Linked DNA regions of Pararhizobium capsulatum DSM 1112. The protein of the gene in region 2 binds, or shares a complex with, the protein of the main gene of each other region. Links are inferred from orthologs where the notes say so. Each region holds a gene or a part of one and is shown on either strand. Other genes may lie near its edges.

Region 1 (7,040 bases), on a different replicon or contig from region 2:
TGTCAGAACCGGCGCTAAGCTCGGGCTGAGGAGAAAATGGTCGATGCGAAGGCCTGCATCTCGCGCAAAGGCATTCCGGAGATACTTCCAGAAGGTGTAGATATGTTCGTCGGGGTGTAACGTCCGAACCGCATCCGTCCACCCCTGTTCGAGCAACTCCGAATAGGCCGCCCTGACCTCCGGCCGAAACAGGGCGTCATCACGCCAACGCTCCGGTTTGTAGACGTCAAGTTCGGTCGGCATGACATTGAAGTCACCGACAAGGGCGACGGGAATGTCCAAGTGGAGCAGTTCCGCTGCATAGTCATGCAGACGCTCAAACCAACGCAGTTTGTAGTCGAACTTCGGACCTGGCGCGGGGTTGCCGTTGGGAAGGTAAAGGCAACCAACCACAATTCCATCAATCGCTGCTTCGATGTATCGACTGTGACTGTCGCCGGGCTCTCCCGGTAGTCCACGCCGGGTTAAAATCGGCTCCTGATCGCGAGCAAGGATTGCCACGCCGTTCCAGGACTTCTGGCCATGCCAGATTGCCCCGTACCCCGCCTTCTCAAGCTCGCTCTGCGGAAACTTGTCGTCCGGCGCCTTCAGTTCCTGCAGGCAGACGACATCGGGCTTCGCCTCGGCGAGCCACCGAAGCAACACATCGAGACGGCCATTGATGCCGTTGACATTGTATGTGGCGAGCTTCACCGCTCTCAGTGCTTTCGGTCGCCCTTGTCACCTTGACCCGGCTTGGCGTCGTTCTTGGCATCATGGCGGGCATCTGCCGACAATGATCGGGACACCTCGACGCTCTCCTTGAACTTACCGTCCTGGTCGCGACGGACGTAACGCTTGTCGGTTCCTGTATCGATCATCTCACGCTTGCTCATGGCCTGTCTCCTTCGGTTGCGTCCACCGAAACGCGCTTGCAGGCCAAAAGATGCATGCAGGTCAGGGCATTATTCGAAACAGAGGGCGATTTGAAGATAGGGATAAGAGGTCCGGTAAACCGGCCGCTCATTCAGGAGGCTGGCACACTTTAGAACGCTGCCAATGCCTCACTTCGCTTCCTCGGGAAGCCGCAGTTCCTTGATCATAACTTCAACCTTCTCGTCCATGGCAATCCGAAGATCCCGGATCAAGGTGGACGCGGTGAGGAACGCCTGGCCGACCTCGCTGTCACCCTGATGTTCGAGTTTTGCGACGAAAGTTGCGAGTTGCACAAGTTGATCGGCGTCCGTCCCGCTGCTCGGAATTCCAAGGATGTCGCGCATATCCTTCACGGTGGTCAGGGCACGCTCCAGCAGCCTTTTACGCTTTGAATGGCTCAGCTTCGCCACTTCGTTTCCGGCACGGAAGAGTTCTGCAATAAAGTCAGTCGTGGAAGTCATTGAAGGTGCCGCAGCTCCGGAAACGCACAAACAAGAGCCCTGAACCATGGTTATGCCTATGGAATTCGCCCTGCCCCACCTAAAATTTGCATGCCCGCAACCAGGAGTCTAGTGATCGGACGATCCCAACAGCGTCTTTTGTCGCGTCGATCGTCGCGATGTCTGCTTCCCCAAAATTCGAGGTTCTTGGACTCGACTCCTGTTCATTCGGGTGGTTGATTGCCAGGCGGAGGAACCTGTATGGCGTACGAATGGGATCACGGAAGAGCGCGGCGAGCGCGATTGATAAAGATGGCCTCGATGCTTGCTTTAACTGCCTCGGCATTAGGCTTGCCGGTTGCCATGTTCCTCACAGCGGCTCCACTCTAAACAGGTTCGTAACCGTTGCCACGTTGCAAGTCAGGCTACGCTTTTGACTTGCCAAGGCGCGGCCGGACGGGAGATCAGTTCCGACGTCACATCAAGGACATCGTCTATTCTATAGGGCTTCGGCAGAAACCGTGTGCCGATGGGAACATCGACGTCGTGGAAGTGGTGGCCGCCTGAGAACGACCAAACTTCAAATTGAGTTCGAAAAAAAAGCGGGACGCAAGTTCACTTTTTGTTCGCATTCACATATAAGTCACAGATCGGCCGCCTCCTATGAGGGTGGCCCAAACGGCGCCTCGATATGACAGCTTACCTCGACAAACTGAATGACCGCCAAAGAGAAGCAGTGGAATACGGTGCTGGCACCTCGCAAGGCGCAGCCAGCGGGCCGTTGCTGATCATCGCGGGCGCCGGCTCAGGCAAAACAAATACGCTCGCCCACCGAGTCGCGCATCTGATCGTTAAGGGTGCTGATCCACGACGCATTCTGCTCATGACCTTCTCACGCAGAGCTTCATCCGAAATGGCCCGTCGTGTTCAACGCATCTGCAGGCAGGTGCTCGGCGATAACTCCGCGATCATGACCGATGCCCTCGCCTGGTCCGGAACCTTCCACGGTATCGGCGCGCGTCTGCTGAGAATCTATGCCGAACAGATCGGTCTCAACGTCGACTTTACGATCCATGACCGCGAGGACAGCGCCGATCTGATGAACCTCGTGCGCCACGAATTGGGGTTGTCCAAGACAGACGGTCGTTTCCCGACAAAGGGTACATGCCTTGCGATCTATTCGCGCGTGGTCAATTCGGAGAGCTCGATCGTCGAGGTGCTGAAATCGGCATATCCCTGGGTGGCCGGCTGGGAAGAACAACTGAAGCAGCTTTTCGCGGCCTACGTCGAGGCGAAGCAGATGCAGAACGTGCTCGATTATGACGATCTGCTTCTCTATTGGGCGCAGATGATGTCCGATCCGGAATTGGCAGCGGATGTCGGTCAGCGGTTCGATCACGTGCTTGTCGATGAATACCAGGATACCAACAAACTCCAGGCATCAATCCTGTTTTCAATAAAGCCGGATGGGGGCGGACTGACCGTTGTTGGCGACGATGCTCAATCCATCTATTCATTTCGCGCGGCCACAGTCCGAAACATTCTCGACTTTCCAAAGGTATTCTCGCCGATCCCGGCCGACGTCATCACTCTCGACAGGAACTACCGCTCAACTCAGCCGATCCTTGCGGCCGCAAATGGCGTTATCGATCTCGCGCGCGAACGCTTCACCAAGAACCTCTGGACAGATCGCGCTTCCGAACAACGACCATGGTTGGTCACGGTCAAGGATGAAACCGATCAGGCCAATCACATCGCCGAACAGGTCTTGGCCAATCGGGAAGTTGGCATTCCCCTGAAACAGCAGGCCGTCTTGTTTCGTGCGTCGAGCCATAGCGGAGCGCTGGAAGTCGAGTTGACACGCCGCAACATCCCTTTCGTTAAATTTGGCGGCCTGAAGTTCCTCGACAGCGCGCATGTGAAGGATCTCCTGGCTGTTCTCAGATTTGCCCAGAACCCTCGCGATCGGGTCGCCGGCTTCCGGCTGCTCCAGATGCTGCCTGGCATTGGACCACAGACGGCTGGAAAGATCCTCGACACGATAGCAACAGATCCGGAGCCTCTTCAGTCACTGGCCGAAATTCCACCCCCACCCAAGACCGGCGAGGATTGGCCCTCCTTCGTGACGTTGCTTACCTCTCTCCTGAAAAGCAGCGGCACTTGGCCACGCGAACTGGAGGTGGCCCGCATCTGGTATGAGCCTCATCTGGAAAGGATTCACGAGGATGCCGATACGCGCAAAGCCGATCTGCTCCAGCTTGAGCAGATTGCCGGCGGCTACCCGAGCCGAGAACGTTTCCTGACCGAACTCACCCTTGATCCGCCGGATGCGACCAGTGATCAGGCCGGCGTTCCCTTGCTGGATGAAGACTATCTGATCCTGTCCACCATCCATTCTGCCAAAGGCCAGGAGTGGCGATCAGTGTTCATGCTGAACGTGGTCGACGGTTGCATTCCCTCTGATCTCGGCGTCGGCACAACAGCGGAAATTGAGGAAGAGCGCCGACTGCTCTATGTCGGCATGACGCGGGCACGGGACAGTTTGACGCTCGTGATACCGCAACGGTTCTTCACCTATGGCCAGAACACGCAGGGCGATCGGCATGTCTATGCCTCGAGGACACGATTCATTCCAGCAACGCTCCTGCAGTTTTTTGAAGTAACAAGCTGGCCGAAAGTTTCCGCTCAAACGAGCGAGCGCAGCGCCCGTCAGATCAGGATCGATGTCGGCGCTCGCATGCGTACCATGTGGAAGTAGCGTCCGATGAGCGATGACGCCGCACCAACCGTTCGCAAGATCATACACGTCGACATGGATGCTTTCTACGCGTCGGTGGAACAGCGAGACAATCCGGAGCTCCGTGGCAAGCCGTTGGCTGTTGGCAGTGCTGCCGCCCGCGGCGTAGTCGCGGCTGCTAGCTACGAGGCCCGAAAGTTTGGTGTCCATTCCGCAATGCCCTCAGTGACAGCGGCGCGCAAATGCCCGGATCTGATCTTTGTCCCTCCGCGCTTCGACGTCTATAAGGCGGTGTCGCAGCAAATCCGGGAGATCTTTGCCGAGTACACGCCTTTGATCGAGCCATTATCGCTCGACGAAGCCTATCTCGATGTGACGGAAAACTTGAAAGGAATGGCAGTCGCCACCGAGATCGCGGCCGAGATCAGAGACAGGATCAAAACTGTCACCGGCCTCAATGCCTCTGCCGGAATTTCCTACAACAAGTTCCTCGCCAAGATGGCATCGGATCTCAACAAGCCGAATGGTCAGGCCCTGATCTCCCCGAAGAACGGTCCCGCCTTCGTTGAGGCGCTTGCGGTCAAAAAGTTCCACGGCGTCGGCCCGGCGACAGCCGAGAAGATGCGCCGTCTCGGCATCGAAACCGGAGCGGATCTGAAGAGCCGGACGTTAGAATATTTGGCCGCGCACTTCGGAAAATCCGGAGCTTACCTTTACGGGATCGCCCGCGGCGTCGACAATCGGCAGGTCAACCCCGACAGGGAGCGGAAGTCGATCGGCGCAGAGGATACGTTTACCGAGGACATCTTCGCGCTGAAGGCTGCAAAAGCCGAACTCGCCCCTCTTGCCGCGAAGGTGTGGGGTCACTGTCAACGTCACGGTATTGTCGGCAAGACTGTCACCGTGAAGATCAAATACGCCGACTTCCAGCAAGCAACACGAAGCCGAACGATATCGCATTCGTTTTCTTGCGAAGACGAAATTCTGCAACACGCATCGGCACTGCTGGAGACCGCCTTTCCATTTCGACTGGGCGTCCGCCTGTTGGGGGTGACCCTGTCGTCGTTAGCCTCTCAACGCGAGCGCGATGAACAACAACTTCGCATGGCCGTCTAGTTTGGGCCGGTGAACGAACCCCCTGCGCGGGAGGGCGCCCGCGGTTGAGGTAGAGATCCACACCCGGTCTCACATGCATTGAGCGTCGTTCAAGCAGACCATTACGGGCTTCTTCAACAAGGAGCCTGACGATGTCCCATCAGTTCTTGATGCACCCATCAGCCCGCTGCGCCAGAGGCTGATCGACGACATGAACATGCGACGTTTCTCACGCGAAACGCAGCGCAACTATCTCCGCAACTTCGGTCGCCTGGCAACTTTCCTCGGGACACCGGAAGATCACTCGCCAGCGGGCAAGGTCAAGCTCAACAAGCCCTATTTGATAGGCTTCACAAGCGAGATGACCCGGGGTTTGGATGGTGCATCCAGCCATTCGATCCACTTATCTCTTTCCTCGATTGTATCGAAGAACCGCCAAAGTTTGAATTCCTCCTCGGTGGTCTGCAACATCTCACCGATGGATACGAGCTCCAAGGGCAGCGTCACCTCGTTACCGTCGAAACGAACGAAATAGATGCCCTCGGCAGCGAGGCGAATAACTTGGCCGGTGCCATAGCTTCCATCGGGATCGTCGACGGTGAAGAACATTCCGGTCAAAGTATCGAGTATGGTGTTGTTCATTCGTTGGATGCCATTCGTGAAAACGCACTGCAAGAAAGTTCGCCCAGGCTGGTGCTAAAGGCAAGACTATGCGTCTGATATCGTCTTTCGTTCCCCATGCCAACGTCGGAGACAGCTGCTGCTGATCCTGAAACTGACATTCTCAGCACTCTATCGCGTTTGTCGAGCGACTATGAGGGAACGTATGTCAACCTGATCACGTTCCCACCAATTCGATCGCTCGCCACGAGGCGCAGCGGCGGCCGCGGGCCGGCGAAGAAGGGCTTGCCATAACCTAGCACGACGGGATGGAGGTATAGTCGATATTCATCAACAAGGCCAAGATCGGTCAGGCTTTGCGCCAGCTCGGGCCCGGCAACTTCGATCACCCCATCCTGTTGAGCCTTGAGCCTGCGTATTGTCGTCTCGATATCATCCGGGACAAGAGTGGCGTTCGGACCGACTGACTTCAGCGAGCGCGACACAACCCATTTTGGCTTGCTCCTCCAGGCCGCTGCGTAGTCGCGCTCCCCCTCGTCCCACTCGGAATTGTCTTCATCCCAATACCGCATCACCTCGTACATGCGGCCGCCGTACACGCAGCCGGCAACACTGCTGATGTCTTCGATGAAATGACGAAAAAGCGCCGGATCAGGTGCGAATTTCATGTGGTCGACATACCCATCCAGGGACTGGTTCAAGGCGAACACGAGCTTAGCCATGCTGCAGGATTTCCTCCCTAAGCTCCTCAAAAAGGCTCCATCCAATATTACGCAGAAATGAAAGTGCTGACAATCTTGCCGCAGCTTCGTTGATGACACCAATAATAGAATTCATTTCGTTCGATCCGGGGGGCAACCAGATCAGTCGTGACCTCGAGCCGCAGAGGATGTGTGCAGATTGTCCGCACGGCCATCACGTAGCCGGTTCAGGCGCGTTCGGAGGATTGCTGCTCTATGTGGCGCACGCAGATGTTCACCTTATCCACCGTTTGACGCGATTGACCTCGCGGGTAACGAAGATCGTCTGGGCTGGCCTGGCCTCGAAAGTCACATACTGGCTCGTGGCAGAACCGGCGACCCTCTTTGCCGGCGCAACAGCGGGGAGTACCGCATCATCACAACGCTGACGCCGGACGACATGGTGCGTATTCGACGATTATTCTGATCTGGAGACGCGTGGAGTCCTGTTTGAGAACGTCCATGTGTTCCCGAGGCCTCATAGCCGCAGGG
Region 2 (6,898 bases):
TTCAGTCGCGGCCTTGCCGGTGGACAGATCCTTCGCGAGGGCAGAGAGGAGGACATCGACATCCTTTTCCTTCGGCGGTGCCGGCGCATCGGGTGGGGCGATGACGAAGACGATCTCGCCCTTCACGTTTGCGCCCTCGTCATAGAAGGCCTTCAAGTCGGCGAGCGTGCCGCGGCGGAATTCCTCGAAGGTCTTGGTCAGCTCCCGGCAGACGGCGGCGGTGCGGGCTTCACCGAGAACATCGCAGGCCGCCGTGACGGTCGCGGCGATGCGGTGGGGGGATTCGAAGAAGATGAGGGTAGCGGGGACGGTGGCGAGCTCGGTCAGGCGGTCGCGGCGGGCCTTGTCCTTCGAGGGCAGGAAGCCGGCGAACAGGAAGGTTTCGTTGGACAGGCCTGAACCGACCAGGGCGGCAAGCGGCGCAGATGGGCCGGGGATGGGCACCACGCGATGGCCGGCCTCTATTGCCGACTGGCCGAGGCGGTAGCCGGGGTCGGAGACGAGGGGCGTGCCGGCGTCGGAGACCAGCGCCACGGACTTGCCGGCCTCGAGCGCTGCAATCAGCCGCGGGCCGGCTTCGTCGGCATTGTGTTCGTGATAGGCGTAGGGGCGGTTGACGATGCCGTAGCGGTCGAGCAGGACGCGGGTGACGCGGGTATCTTCGCAGGCCAGCACATCGGCGCCGGCCAAGGTTTCGAGCGCGCGCAGCGTGATGTCGGAGAGATTGCCGATGGGGGTTGCGACGAGATAGAGCGCCGGCTCCAGCGGACGTGCGGGCACGGCGATGTTGTGGATGCGGTAGGACTTCTGCCTGTCGCTTGCTCCGCTGCCGTTGTCTGCCTGGTGTTCCACTGTGTTTTCTTTCTATGTGCTTTGCCGGTCTTTATGGGCGAGCCGTGCGAAGGCGGCAAGAGCTGGTCGATGGATATGGCAAGCCGTACAGCCGGGGGTCTTCTTTTATGCCGGCGAGGCATTTCGGTAGAGAGGCCGTCGTGAACTTGAAGCGCGACGTGTTGACGGCTTCGCTTGATATTGCTGTAACATGGCTCAGCCAGTTTGAGCGGCGTCTCTACGCTATCCATCGACTTTTCGCTCGGTGGTGCCGGTTTCAAATGGAGACGTGCCTCGCGATTTCACAAACTGGGGAAACTGGCATGAGAATGAAGACGCTTCGCACTCTGGTTCTGCAGACGGCCGTGCTTGCTGCCATCCCGACGCTCGCGCTGGCGCAGTCTGTGCTGAGCAAGGCCGAGCGCACCAGTGAGAGCATGGAACCGGCGCTGGTTCATGCAGATCAGGCAACAGCAGCCCAGAAGAAGTTGGACGAACTGATGGCCCGAACCGGTCGGCGGCCAAACATCGTCTGGCTGGTCGTTGACGACATGGGCTATGGCGATCCCGGCGTATTCGGCGGCGGCGCTGCGATCGGCGCAGCCACCCCCAATATGGACAGGCTGGCGCACGAAGGCCTGACGATGACCTCGACCTATTCGCAGGCCACCTGCACGCCGACGCGCTCCGCCATTCTGACCGGGCGGCTTCCGGTGCGCACCGGCCTGACGCGTCCGATCCTTGCTGGCGACAAGATCACCAAGAACCCGTGGGCCGATGAGACGTCGCTGCCGAAGCTGCTTGGCGACGCGGGATACAAGACAGTTCTGTCCGGCAAGTGGCATGTCGGCGAAAGCGTCGGCATGCGGCCACAGGATATCGGCTTCGATGAATTCTACGGCTTCTACGAGGCCGAGAAGGAAATCAGCCAAGGCGTCGACAAAAGGCGTTATCCAGATCTTGTTCTCAATCCCGAACGGTTGGCAATGCTGAAAAAGACCGGTTCGAGCACCGCGCTCGTTCACGGGTTCAAAGGTGGCGAAACCAAGGACGTCGAGCAGATCGACAGCATCGGGAAGATGGCCGAAGGCGACCGGATGCTGAAGGAATTCAGTGTCCAAAAGATCAAGGAGCTTGCCGGGGGTACGGCTCCCTTCTTCCTCGAACATGCCTTCATGAAGGTGCATGCCGACAACTTTGCCTCCAAGGCCTTCGAAGGCAGGAGCGCCAGCAAATACCCGTACAAGGACGACGTGGTGGAGGTTGACGCCTATATTGGCGAGATTGTCGACGCACTCGACAAGGCCGGGGTGCTCGACAACACCTTCATTTTCGTGACCTCCGACAATGGGCCGCAGCTCGATACCTGGCCGGATGCTGGATACACGCCGTTCCGCGGCGCGAAAGGTTCTGCCTGGGAAGGCGGCGTGCGCGTGCCCGGCATCGCCTACTGGCGCGGCATGATCAAGTCCGGCCGCGAAAGCGATGATCTCTTCGATCTGATGGACCTGTTCAACACATCGCTTCACGTGGCCGGTGTGGCGGACAAGATCCCGACCGACCGCTATATCGACGGCATCGACCAGACCTCGTTTCTCCTGGCCGATGACGGCCAATCAAACCGCGAGAAGGTCTATATCTGGAACGAGCAGAACTTCATGGCCATGCGCATGTACGAGTACAAGATCCATGTGAAAGTGGTTCAGGAGCAGGCCCAGTGGTTGAACATCGACATGACCACCGTCAGCGATGTCGGCCTCGCACCCTGGCTGTTCAATCTCTACATCGACCCGAAGGAGCAATACCCGGTCGGCCACCGCATGAACGCTTTCCTGGCCTCGATGGCGGCGGAGATGAAGGCGCACGGGGCGACGTATAAGAAGTATCCGCCGAAGAATATTGGCCTCGGGCAATAAGCAGCAACACGGTCGGTCGCTTTATATTGACTGCTTTTTCTGCAATGCCGATCACATGCCCTGTGACAGGATTCTGCAGACGATTCCGAAGGCGGGTCAGGCGGAAGTGATATGCTGCTGTTTCCGACGCAGCCCTGCAACGTGTGTGGATATGACGGGGATACTGGGGACGACCGCTCGTTCTTGCTCACAATAGTCCTCTCCCTCCCGCGATAGCGCTTGATTTCCGCGGCTTCTTTCTGCCATTTTGCCCGTCCACATCCTTGTGGGCCCGACGGGGCGTCAAATGTAAATGCCGGGAGGCATGCTTCCGGCACTGGTTGAAAGCGGTAGCATCCCATGCGCATTACTCTCGAGCGGTCCAATCTCCTGAAGTCGCTGAACCACGTTCACCGCGTGGTCGAGCGCCGCAATACCATTCCGATCCTCTCCAACGTGCTGTTGCGCTCCGATGGCGCAAGCCTGGAGATGAAGGCGACCGACCTCGACCTCGAAATTACCGAAGCGACGCCTGCGCAGGTCGAGCAGGCGGGCGCAACGACGGTGCCGGCGCATCTGCTCTACGATATCGTCCGCAAGCTTTCCGACGGGTCTGAAGTGGCGCTCGCCACCAACACTGAAGGCACGGCGATGACGGTGCAGTCGGGCCGCTCGAAGTTCTCGCTGCAGTGCCTGCCGCAATCCGACTTTCCGGACCTGACCGCCGGCGCCTTTACCCACACCTTCCGCATCAAGGCGACGGACCTGAAGATGCTGATCGATCGCACCCAGTTTGCGATCTCGACGGAAGAAACCCGCTATTATCTCAACGGCATCTATATCCATACGATCGAAAGCAACGGCCAGCTGAAACTGCGCGCTGTCGCGACCGACGGGCACCGGCTGGCGCGCGCCGATATCGAGGCGCCGTCGGGTTCCGAAGGCATGCCGGGCATCATCATTCCGCGCAAGACCGTCAGCGAATTGCAGAAGCTGGTCGACAATCCCGATGTCATCGTCACCGTCGAGGTGTCGGACGCCAAAATCCGCCTGACCATCGGCTCGATCGTCATGACCTCCAAGCTGATCGACGGCACTTTCCCGGATTACCAGCGCGTCATCCCCGCCAACAACGAAAAGGAACTGAAGATCGATTGCCAGTCCTTCGCGCAGGCCGTCGATCGCGTCTCCACCATCTCGTCGGAACGGGGCCGTGCGGTAAAGCTGTCGCTCACCGAGGGCCAGCTGACGCTTACCGTCAACAACCCTGATTCCGGCAGCGCGACGGAAGAACTGCCGGTCGGTTATGACAGCGATCCGCTGGAAATCGGCTTCAACGCCAAGTACCTGCTCGATATCACCGCCCAGCTTTCGGGCGACGAGGCCGTGTTCATGCTGGCCGATCCCGGCTCGCCGACGCTGGTGCGTGATCTCGCAGGCGACGATGCGCTTTATGTCCTGATGCCGATGCGCGTCTAAAGCGCGTCGCGATCTTTCAGATTCGCTTTCCACGCTTTGGCTCTTTGTTTTTACGCATGTCGTTATCGCAAAACCGCTGCGCACTTTTGCGCGACATGCGTTTAACCTTCAGCCCTGGCCGGCCTGCAGATGGCGCTTTCCCATGCTTCCGGTGCTCACGTACCGAAGTACGCTCAAGCTCCGGGGCACGGAAAATCACCATTTTCGACTCGGCCTGAACTGAATGTCGATCGGTCCTCGCGCTAAAGCTCGCTCGCCGCTGCATCGAACGGTTCGGGAGCGGCTGACGCCGCCCGGGCCGTTTTTTTATGCGTGACTTCTGATAAATATGCGACAACGAGGCTCGCTCGTATTTTCACTACATCTTAATGACGTGAAGAGACTTGTTTTTGTCGCAACTCGCAACACATAATCCACTGCGTCGAAGACTCTGTTCATGAAGGCGGAGATTCGCTGTCAGCGGTGCTCAACCGGATTACGGGAAGAAAAATGAATTTTCGTCTGAAGCAGCGTTTTGAAAAGAAATTTGACGAGGAAATCCGGTTCTTCAAGGGCTGGAAGCAGAACATGAAAGCGGTCGGCTCGATCATCCCGACCTCCGGAATAACGGCCCGGCGCATGGCGAGCGTGATCAATCCGCATTCCGGCCTGCCTGTCCTGGAGCTTGGCCCCGGTACCGGGGTGATCACCAAGGCGATCCTCGAAAAGGGTGTGGCGCCTCAGAGCCTTGTCTCCGTTGAGTTTTCCACCGATTTCTACCAGCACCTCCTCGAACGGTTCCCCGGCGTTGATTTCATCAACGGCGATGCCTTCGACCTGAAGACGACCCTCGGCGAACGGCGCGACCAGCAATTCGATTGCGTGATCTCGGCTGTGCCGCTTCTGAATTTTCCGATGTACAAGCGCGTGGCGCTGATCGAGGATCTGCTGTCGCGCATCCCCGTCGGCCGCCCGGTCATGCAGATCTCCTATGGTCCGCTCTCGCCCGTCGTGGCGCTGCCGGATCGTTACCAGATCTCCCATTATGATTTTGTCGTGCGGAATATTCCGCCAGCCCAGCTTTGGATCTACCGCAAGGCTCATTGAGGCCAGAGGGCATGTTCGGGGTTTATATCACCCATCCCCAGGTTCGGATCGATCCGACTGTTCCTGTGCCGCGATGGGGATTGTCGGAGCTTGGGACAGCCCGCGCCACGGACACGGCCGGGGGTGACTGGGTGCGGCGGATCGGCCGGTTTCTTTCCAGCGACGAAACGAAGGCTGAGGAGACGGCGGCGATCCTTGCGGCTGGACGAAAGGTGGAAATCCTTGCCCGCTCCGGCGAAAACGACAGGTCGGCGACCGGATTTCTGCTGCCCGATGCCTTCGAGGCGGCGGCCGACTGGTTCTTTGCCCACCCGACCGAAAGTTTTCGCGGCTGGGAACGAGCGGCGGATGCGCAGGCGCGGATCGTCTCTGCCGTATCCGGCGTGCTCGATGCGCATAACCCGGAAGTCCCGATCGTTTTCGTCGGCCATGGCGGTGTCGGAACGCTGCTGAAATGCCATCTGGCCGGCGTGCCCATCGCACGCCATGATCAGCCGGCAGGCGGTGGCAATCTCTTCGCATTTTCCCTTGCGGATCGTTGCCTTGCATGCGACTGGACCCCGATGGAACAATGGCGGGGATGGATGGCATGACCCTGAATGCACGCGACAGACTGATCATCGGTCTCGACCTTCCGACGATCGGCGAGGCTGAAAAGATCGTGGCCGCTCTCGGCGACGAAGCGAGTTTCTACAAGATCGGATATCAGCTTGTCTTTGCCGGCGGGCTGGAATTTGCCCGCGATCTCGCCCAGGGCGGCAAGAAGGTCTTCCTCGACATGAAACTGCTCGATATCGACAACACGGTGGCCAAGGGCGTGGAAAACATCGCCAGGATGGGTATGTCGATGCTGACCCTGCATGCCTATCCCAAGGCGATGAAGGCGGCTGTCGAGGCGGCGAAAGGTTCCGATCTCTGCCTGCTCGGTGTGACGGTGCTGACGTCCATGGATGCAGAAGACGTCAGGGATGCGGGCTATGCGCTCGATCCACGCGCACTGGTGCTGAAGCGTGCCGAACAGGCGCGGGAGGCCGGCATGGGCGGGATCGTCTGCTCGGCGGAAGAATCGGCTGCGGTGCGCGGCATTGTCGGTGCGGGCATGGCCGTCGTCACCCCCGGCATCCGCCCGACGGGCAGCGACAAGGGCGATCAGAAGCGGGTGATGACGCCTGCCGACTCGCTGGCTGCGGGCTCAAGCCATCTGGTGGTGGCGCGGCCGATCGTCAAGGCGGAAGATCCACTTGCGGCGACACGAGCCATTCTGGCCGAGATGGATCGCGCGCTTCAGGCGTGAGCGCCGGCAAGTCATTCCACCCTGTTGTGTTCGATCACGTTGGTATCCTCATCATTGCGGATCAGCGAGACGTCGCCGCCGATCACTATATTCCCGGCAACCCTGTTGAACTCGGCGAAATCCCGCGAAATTAACCCGCTGCCGAAGGGGGCCGAGGGGGCTGTCAGGCAATAGAGACGGGCGCCGTTGCGGGAGTTCAGCCAGATGGCGGGTTCGGCTCCACCCTTCGAATAGGAGAAGGTGTTGCCGCTGATCTCGTTATACTGTGGCGACTGGTGGCGGATGGTGCCGCCTTCACCGCAGTTGCGATAGA
Region 3 (6,976 bases), 290 kb from region 2 along the record:
GGTTCGTGGAACGGCGAATGGGCAGCATGGAGTGGCTTTGCTGCCAAGGTAACTGACAAGGCTACGATCAATGGCCAGGCAGCCTATGAAGAAGACGGCACCTTCGCCGCAGCCCTGAACGTGGAATACAAGATGGTCTCTGGCTTCAAGATCATGCCGGAAATAAACTACACCGATTTCGGTGGCGTGCGTGGCGACGGCAATGCCTTCGGCGGCACCGTCCGCTTCCAGCGAGATTTCTGATCAGCAGGCACTAAATACAAAGCCGGCGCCCTTGGGGCGCCGGTTTTCGTTTGCCTGCTAGAGCTTGTCAGGGAAAAGTGGGGACCGGCTTTTCCCGAAAAGACAAACGAAGATAAGAGAATCTAGAGGATGTCTGGTTCAATCTGAACCAGACATCCTCTAGCGGTGCCAGTCCAGCCAGTCCCGCATAAGCTGATGGGCGATCGCGCCCTTCGGCGGCGGACCGAGCTCACCGGCGGCAAGGCTGACGCCGGTATTTCGCGCCAGCATGGTGGCGGTTTCCTCACGGGTGAACCAGCGGCAGTCTTCCAGTTCCTGTTCGTCGCGGTGGATATCGCGGTTCTTCGCCTCCGCATAGCAGCCGATCATTAGCGTGTGCGGCATCGGCCAGGGCTGCGAGGCATGGTAGCGCACGCGACCGATGCGAATACCGGATTCCTCGTGCGTCTCGCGGCGCACAGCATTTTCGATCGTCTCGCCCGGTTCGACGAAGCCGGCAAGACAGGAATACATGCCTTCGGGAAAATGCGGACTGCGGCCAAGCAGACAGAGATCGCGCTCGAGATCGATCGTCAGCATGATTACGACGGGATCGGTGCGCGGAAAGCTAAGATGGCCGCAGGCGGTGCAGATCCGTTTGTAACCGCCGGCCTGGCTTTCAGTCGCGCTGCCGCATTTGCCGCAGAAACGATTGTTGGCGTTCCAGGTGATCAGGCTCGATGCCTGCGCGAACTGTCCCAGAAGCTCGTCGGTGAGCATCTGCTGGCGATAGAGGGTGCGCCCGTCCGCAATCTTGAACGGCTCGGGGAGCGTCTCCTCTGTCAGCCCGATCGGCACGGCAAGCCGCGGCTCGCCATTTGGCAGGAAGCCGAGCAGGATCGCGTCGTCAAGTTCCGGCTGCAATCCCGAAAGCTCGTAAGGTGCGAAGAGCGGATCGATGATCTTCTCGTCGTGCTTGACCACCAGCCGGCTGCCGGAGAAGGCCAATACATGCGCCCCCTCAGCCCGGAAGGCCTTTTCGACGCAATCGTCGGCTCGATGCTCCGACTGGCGGTCCAGGTGGTTTTCGGCAAAGGCGACGAGGGTGCTGGGTTCGGGATGCGGGCTGTGCAGGTCGAAGATCGATTTCGTCATGGTCAGAGGTTTTCCAGTAGGCGGGCTGCGAATGCCTTGCGTTCTTCGTCGCTCCACGGCTCGGCCGTGCCGAAACCCCAGACAGGCCCCGGCCAGTTGGCGTCGCCTTCGCTGCGGGCGATGACGTGGACATGAAGCTGGCGGACGATATTGCCGAGCGCTCCGACATTAATCTTGGTCGCCCCGGTCGTCTTTTTCAATGCCGCAGCCACCATGTTGGTCTCGAATGTCAACATCGTCTGGTCGAGCGGGGTCAGGTCGAAAATTTCCGAGATACCGTCTCGCTGCGGAATGAGCACCAGCCAGGGCCAGCGCCGGTCGTTCATCACCCGGAGCTGGCAGAGTCCGAGGTTGGAAACGAGCAACCCATCGCGTTCAAGGCGGGGATCAAGGGAAAAGTCAGACAAGAAGAACTCCGGGCTTTGCGAATTATCGTTGTTTTGCAAATCAATAGCAGTTTTTTGAAGGCTTGGCTTGCTTTTGCTGGCGATATTGCCGATATGAGAGCCGGGAGGTTGGTGGTGGACGAGCCACTCGCCAACCGGGTCAGGTCCGGAAGGAAGCAGCCCCAACGAGCCAGGCACGGGTCATCGTGCCAGCCTCCCACCCTTTTCCTTACTGTCCTGTCTGGACACGATTTGCAGCCAAGCGGCCCCATCGTGGGGAAAAGAGGGCGATGAGCGAAGATAGTCTGATCCCGACATCCGAAAAGCCCGCCGCCTACCGCGTCCTTGCGCGAAAATACCGGCCGAAGGACTTCTCCGACCTTATGGTCGGCCAGGAGCCGATGGTGCGCACGCTCACCAACGCCTTCGAGACCGGTCGAATCGCCCAAGCTTATATGCTGACCGGGGTTCGCGGCGTCGGCAAGACGACCACCGCCCGCATCCTTGCTCGCGCGCTGAACTACAAGACATCAGAAATCGACAAGCCGACCATCGACCTGCGCATCCCCGGTGAGCATTGCCAGGCGATCATGGAAGGCCGCCATGTCGACGTGATCGAGATGGACGCCGCCTCCCATACCGGTATCGACGATATCCGCGAGATCATCGAACAGGTGCGCTACCGCCCGGTGTCTGCGCGCTACAAGGTCTACATCATCGATGAAGTGCACATGCTCTCGACGCAGGCCTTCAATGGCCTGTTGAAGACGCTCGAAGAGCCGCCGGAGCATGTGAAGTTCATCTTCGCCACGACGGAAATCCGCAAGGTTCCGATCACGGTGCTGTCGCGCTGCCAGCGCTTCGACCTGCGCCGTATCGCCGCGATCGATCTCGTTGTCCTCTTCACCACCATTCTCGAAAAGGAAGGTGTCGCCGCCGAGCCGGATGCCTTGGCGATGATCGCCCGTGCAGCCGAGGGTTCCGCCCGCGATGGCCTCTCGCTGCTCGATCAGGCAATTGCCCATGGGGCCGGTTCCGTCGAAGTTGAGGCCGTGCGCTCCATGCTCGGTCTTGCCGACCGCGCCCGCATCGTAGATCTCTTCCATCATATCGTGAAGGGGGATGTCGCTGCAACGCTCAGTGAGTTCGCGCGCCAATACGAGGCTGGTGCTAGCCCGTCCGTGGTTCTGACCGACCTTGCTGATTTCACCCATCTCGTCACCAAGCTCAAATATGTGCCGGATGCGGCCAATGACCAGTCGCTGAGCGAGATCGAGCGCACCCGCGGCGTCGAGTTCGCCTCTGGAATCGCGGTCACCACGCTGTCGCGTATCTGGCAGATGCTCTTGAAGGGTATTCCTGAAACGGAGAGCTCCTCGCGCCCAGCCGGTGCCGCCGAAATGGTGCTGATCCGGCTTGCCCATGCTGCCCACCTGCCGGCGCCGGAAGATGCTGCACGTCGCCTGCTCGAACTTTCGGGTGGCGATGCCGGCCGTGCACCGACGGTCAATGGTAACGGTGCGGGAACACCGCAGGCCTTCCAGGGATCGAACATTCAGGCACGATCCATCGACACGCCGCCTGCCCAGCGCGCTAACGGAAATGGTGCAACGATGTTGCGGGCAGTGCCCGATACACCAACGCCCGCTGTGCAGATTGTCGGCCGCATCGAGGAAAAGCCCGCCGAAGCGCCTATTGTCAGCGCTGCCCCGAAGGCCCAGCCCAAGGTTCCGGTCAATTCCGTTGCCGACATTGCCGAACTCTGCGCGAAAAACCGCGATATCCGCCTGAAGACGCTGGTGCGTGGCTTCGTGCGGCTCGTCAATCTCGAACCGGGGCGCCTGGAGATCAACCTCCCCGAAGAAGCGCCGAAGACGCTGGTGGCCGATCTGCAGAAGCGGCTGGAGGAATGGACCGACATCCGCTGGATGGTCATCCTCAGCCGCGAACCCGGCCAGCAAACGCTACTGGAGGCCGAGCAGCAGGCTCAGGAAAAGCGCCTCAGCGACGCTCGGCAGGACCCCGATGTCGCCGCCATCCTCGCTCGCTTCCCGGGCGCCAAGATCGCCGACGTGCGCATCAAGGGGCCGGATCCGGAAGTTGAGGAGCCGCAGGTCGTTGCCGTTGCCGAATCAGAGGAAGGCGACATCCTTCCCGGCGATGATATCGAGCACTAGAGTTTGTCAGGGAAAAGTGGAAACCGGTTTTCCCGAAAAGACAAACAGAAACAAAAGAAGTTAGAGGATGTCTGGTTCAATCTGAACCAGACATCCTCTATTTCTAGCTTTTAAGCACATTTCGAAGAGGAAAATCCGATGCGCGACCTCATGGGCATGATGGGCAAGGTCAAGGAAATGCAGGCCAAGATGGAAAAGATGCAGGATGAAATCTCCGCTCTCGAAGTCGATGGTGCGTCCGGCGGTGGGCTGGTGACCGTTCGCATGGATGGCAAGGGCAACCTCAAGGGCATCAAGATCGACCCTTCGCTGTTCAAGGAAGACGATGTCGAGATCCTCGAAGACCTGATTGTTGCTGCCCATAAGGACGGCAAGGACAAGGCCGAGGCCATCGCCGCCGAAAAGACCCGTGCGCTGACCGCAGGCCTCCCGATCCCGCCCGGCATGAAGCTGCCTTTCTAAAAGGGCTAAACACGGCGATAGCTGGCGGATAGCCTAGATAGGCTAATCGAAGCTGCAGGCTCGGTGCCTTGCGGTCAAAATCCATGGCAAGGTCGCCAAAGCTTGACCTCGCAACAGACGGAGGTGGTCTTCGTGCCACCTCGAAGTGCTTGCAAATACCGCCAAGGTTCGCAGGCCGATAACGGCGCAAGTGCCGAGCTTCGCATGATGTCGCCTTCATGGTACAATTTCTCCGTTGGCTGGCAGGCGAGCGGAGAAACGGGATGTCCGAAGAACAGGCGATCCGGACGATCTTGCATCTCTATGTCGATGGCATGGCCTTCGGCAACGAAGTGGCCCTGCGAAAGGCTTTTCATGCCAATGCGCGGGTTATCGGCAACTATGAAGGTTCGGTCGAATGGCTGACGCGTGATGAATTCATCAGCGCCGTCCTTGCAGAGCCGCCAGCGCCACCGGATACCCAGCCTGTCATGGATATAGAGACGATCGACATTTCCGGCGATGCGGCGAGCGTCAAGGTTACCGACGAGTTCGCCGGCATGCGCTTTACCGATTATCTTTCGCTTCTGAAGATCGAGGGCCGCTGGATCATCGTCAACAAGCTCTACCACCTGCATCCGGCCTAGAGTTTGTCACTGAAAAGTGGAAACCGGTTTTCCCGAAAAGACAAACGGAAACAAAGGAATCTAGAGGAAGCTCCGGCTCGACTCGAATATCTTTCACGCCGACGGGAATGGTCCCCGGCTCAAGGCCGAGGACGATTGTCAGGGCAGGTTCCTTCTCAGGCCCGCAGCGTGCCGCCGGTGGACTTCGTCACGTTGGCAACGATCTTGGCGGTGAGGGCTTCAAAATCCTCATCCGTCAGCGTGCGTTCGGCGGGCTGGATGACGACTTCGATGGCCACCGACTTCTTGCCTTCGCCGAGCGACGCCCCTTCAAAGATGTCGAAGACGGAGACGCCGGTCACCAGCTTGCGATCAGCGCTGGACGCAGCCTTCAGGATCGCGCCGGCTTCCACCGTGCGGTCAACGACGAAGGCGAAGTCGCGCTTGACGGCCTGGAAGGGCGAAAGCTCCAGCGCCGGCTTGGTGCGGGTGGCCTTCTTCTTCGGGTCCGGCATGGCATCGACATAGATTTCAAAGCCGGCCAAGGCACCGGAGACATCGAGCGCTTCCAGCGTCTTCGGGTGGAATTCCCCAAACGTGCCGAGCACGATCTTCGGGCCGAGCTTGATCGTACCCGAGCGGCCCGGGTGATACCAGGACGGGCCGCCGGCCTCGAACTGCACATTGCCCATCGGCACGCCGCAGGCTTCGAGAACCGCGATCGCATCGGCCTTGGCATCGAAGACATCGACCGGCTTGCCGCCGCCCTTGGCCGTGTTCGACCACAGTCGACCGGAACCGGCAAGCGATGCCGTGCCGCGGCGGATACCGCCGGCAACGCGGCGCTGGCCGGTTGGCGTGTCGTTCTCATAGGTGCCGGAGACTTCGAAGATCGCGACGTCGCCAAAGCCCTTGTCGGCATTGCGCTGAGCAGCCGTCAACAGACCCGGCAGCAGCGAGGGGCGCATGTCGGACATATCGGCCGCAATCGGGTTTGCGAGCGAAAGGCTGGCCGCGCCGCCGCCGAAGAGCTCGGCCTGGGCCCCGGAGATGAACGACCAGGTGACGGCCTCCAGCATGCCGCGCGAGGCGAGCGCGCGCTTGGCAAGACGCGTGCGGATCTGCAGCGTCGTCAGGATGCGGCCGTTGACCGAAGTATGGCTTTCGATCGGCTCAGGCTTGATGAAATCGACGCCATGGATGCGCATGACTTCCTCGACCAGATCGGCCTTGCCATCAACATCCGGCCGCCAGGAGGGAACGGACACCGAGACACGCTCGCCCGAACCTTCAACACCAAAGCCGAGCTTCGACAGGATCGAGATGCTTTCCTCGGCGCTGACTTCGAGGCCCGTCAGGCGCTTGACCTCGAAAACCGGGAAATCGACGACCTTTGGTGTGTAGCCGGCATAACCGACGACATCGGCTTTCGCCGCCGTGCCGCCGCAGATATCGACGATCAGCTGCGTCGCGGCATCCAGGCCGGGAACCATATATTCCGGATCGACGCCGCGCTCGAAGCGGTAACGGGCATCGGTGATGATGCCGAGGCCGCGGCCTGATTTGGCGATGTTCATCGGGTCCCAGAGCGCCGATTCGATCAGAACGTCGGTCGTGTTCTCGTCACAGCCGGAATGCTCTCCACCCATGATGCCTCCGATGGACTCGACGGCTTTTTCATCCGCGATAACAACGTTAGCTGGGGACAGCGTGTATTCGCGGGTATCCAGCGCCAGAACCTTCTCGCCTTCGATTGCCCGGCGCACGGTGAGGTTGCCGTTGACCTTGGCGGCATCGAAGACGTGCAGCGGGCGGCCCTGGTCGAAGGTCAGGTAGTTGGTGACATCGACCAGCGCGTTGATCGGGCGCAGGCCGATGGCGAGCAGGCGCTGCTGCATCCACTTCGGGCTCGGGCCGTTCTTGACACCCCGCACGAGGCGAAGTGCGAAACCGGGGCACAGATGGGTAT

Evidence for each region.
Region 1: the proteins of dnaN (region 2) and dinB are in contact, whole or in part, in a solved structure (PDB 1OK7), measured with the Escherichia coli proteins. The link is inferred for Pararhizobium capsulatum DSM 1112 from one-to-one orthologs.
Region 3: the proteins of dnaN (region 2) and QO002_RS02480 are in contact, whole or in part, in a cryo-EM structure (PDB 8GIZ), measured with the Escherichia coli proteins. The link is inferred for Pararhizobium capsulatum DSM 1112 from one-to-one orthologs.

What each region holds. Positions count from the first base shown.
Region 1 is NZ_JAUSVF010000003.1:55,007-62,046, reverse strand. The notes cover bases 3,195-6,163. They hold dinB (DNA polymerase IV), read left to right. Parts: upstream 3,195-4,119; coding sequence 4,120-5,208; downstream 5,209-6,163. Other genes in these bases: QO002_RS25360 (dihydrofolate reductase family protein), read right to left, coding at 6,000-6,163; QO002_RS25365 (hypothetical protein), read right to left, coding at 5,524-5,829; QO002_RS25375 (ATP-dependent helicase), read left to right, coding at 3,195-4,113. Outside these bases: xth (exodeoxyribonuclease III), read right to left, coding at 1-693; QO002_RS25385 (hypothetical protein), read right to left, coding at 699-875; QO002_RS25380 (hypothetical protein), read right to left, coding at 1,044-1,424; more of QO002_RS25375, read left to right, coding at 2,047-3,194; more of QO002_RS25360, read right to left, coding at 6,164-6,530. UniProt on the Escherichia coli protein: Poorly processive, error-prone DNA polymerase involved in translesion repair and untargeted mutagenesis. Copies undamaged DNA at stalled replication forks, which arise in vivo from mismatched or misaligned primer ends.
Region 2 is NZ_JAUSVF010000001.1:833,476-840,373, forward strand. Bases 2,319-5,145 are described here. They hold dnaN (DNA polymerase III subunit beta), read left to right. Parts: upstream 2,319-3,086; coding sequence 3,087-4,205; downstream 4,206-5,145. Other genes in these bases: QO002_RS03915 (arylsulfatase), read left to right, coding at 2,319-2,747; pmtA (phospholipid N-methyltransferase PmtA), read left to right, coding at 4,695-5,145. Also shown: rsmI (16S rRNA (cytidine(1402)-2'-O)-methyltransferase), read right to left, coding at 1-852; more of QO002_RS03915, read left to right, coding at 1,155-2,318; more of pmtA, read left to right, coding at 5,146-5,291; QO002_RS03930 (histidine phosphatase family protein), read left to right, coding at 5,303-5,884; pyrF (orotidine-5'-phosphate decarboxylase), read left to right, coding at 5,881-6,585; QO002_RS03940 (NosD domain-containing protein), read right to left, coding at 6,597-6,898. UniProt on the Escherichia coli protein: Confers DNA tethering and processivity to DNA polymerases and other proteins. Acts as a clamp, forming a ring around DNA (a reaction catalyzed by the clamp-loading complex) which diffuses in an ATP-independent manner freely and bidirectionally along dsDNA.
Region 3 is NZ_JAUSVF010000001.1:544,689-551,664, forward strand. What follows is about bases 1,592-4,496. They hold QO002_RS02480 (DNA polymerase III subunit gamma/tau), read left to right. Parts: upstream 1,592-2,053; coding sequence 2,054-3,940; downstream 3,941-4,496. Other genes in these bases: QO002_RS02470 (HIT domain-containing protein), read right to left, coding at 1,592-1,784; QO002_RS02485 (YbaB/EbfC family nucleoid-associated protein), read left to right, coding at 4,079-4,402. Also shown: QO002_RS02460 (porin), read left to right, coding at 1-243; nudC (NAD(+) diphosphatase), read right to left, coding at 403-1,377; more of QO002_RS02470, read right to left, coding at 1,380-1,591; QO002_RS02490 (nuclear transport factor 2 family protein), read left to right, coding at 4,666-5,028; pheT (phenylalanine--tRNA ligase subunit beta), read right to left, coding at 5,184-6,976. UniProt on the Escherichia coli protein: Part of the beta sliding clamp loading complex, which hydrolyzes ATP to load the beta clamp onto primed DNA to form the DNA replication pre-initiation complex.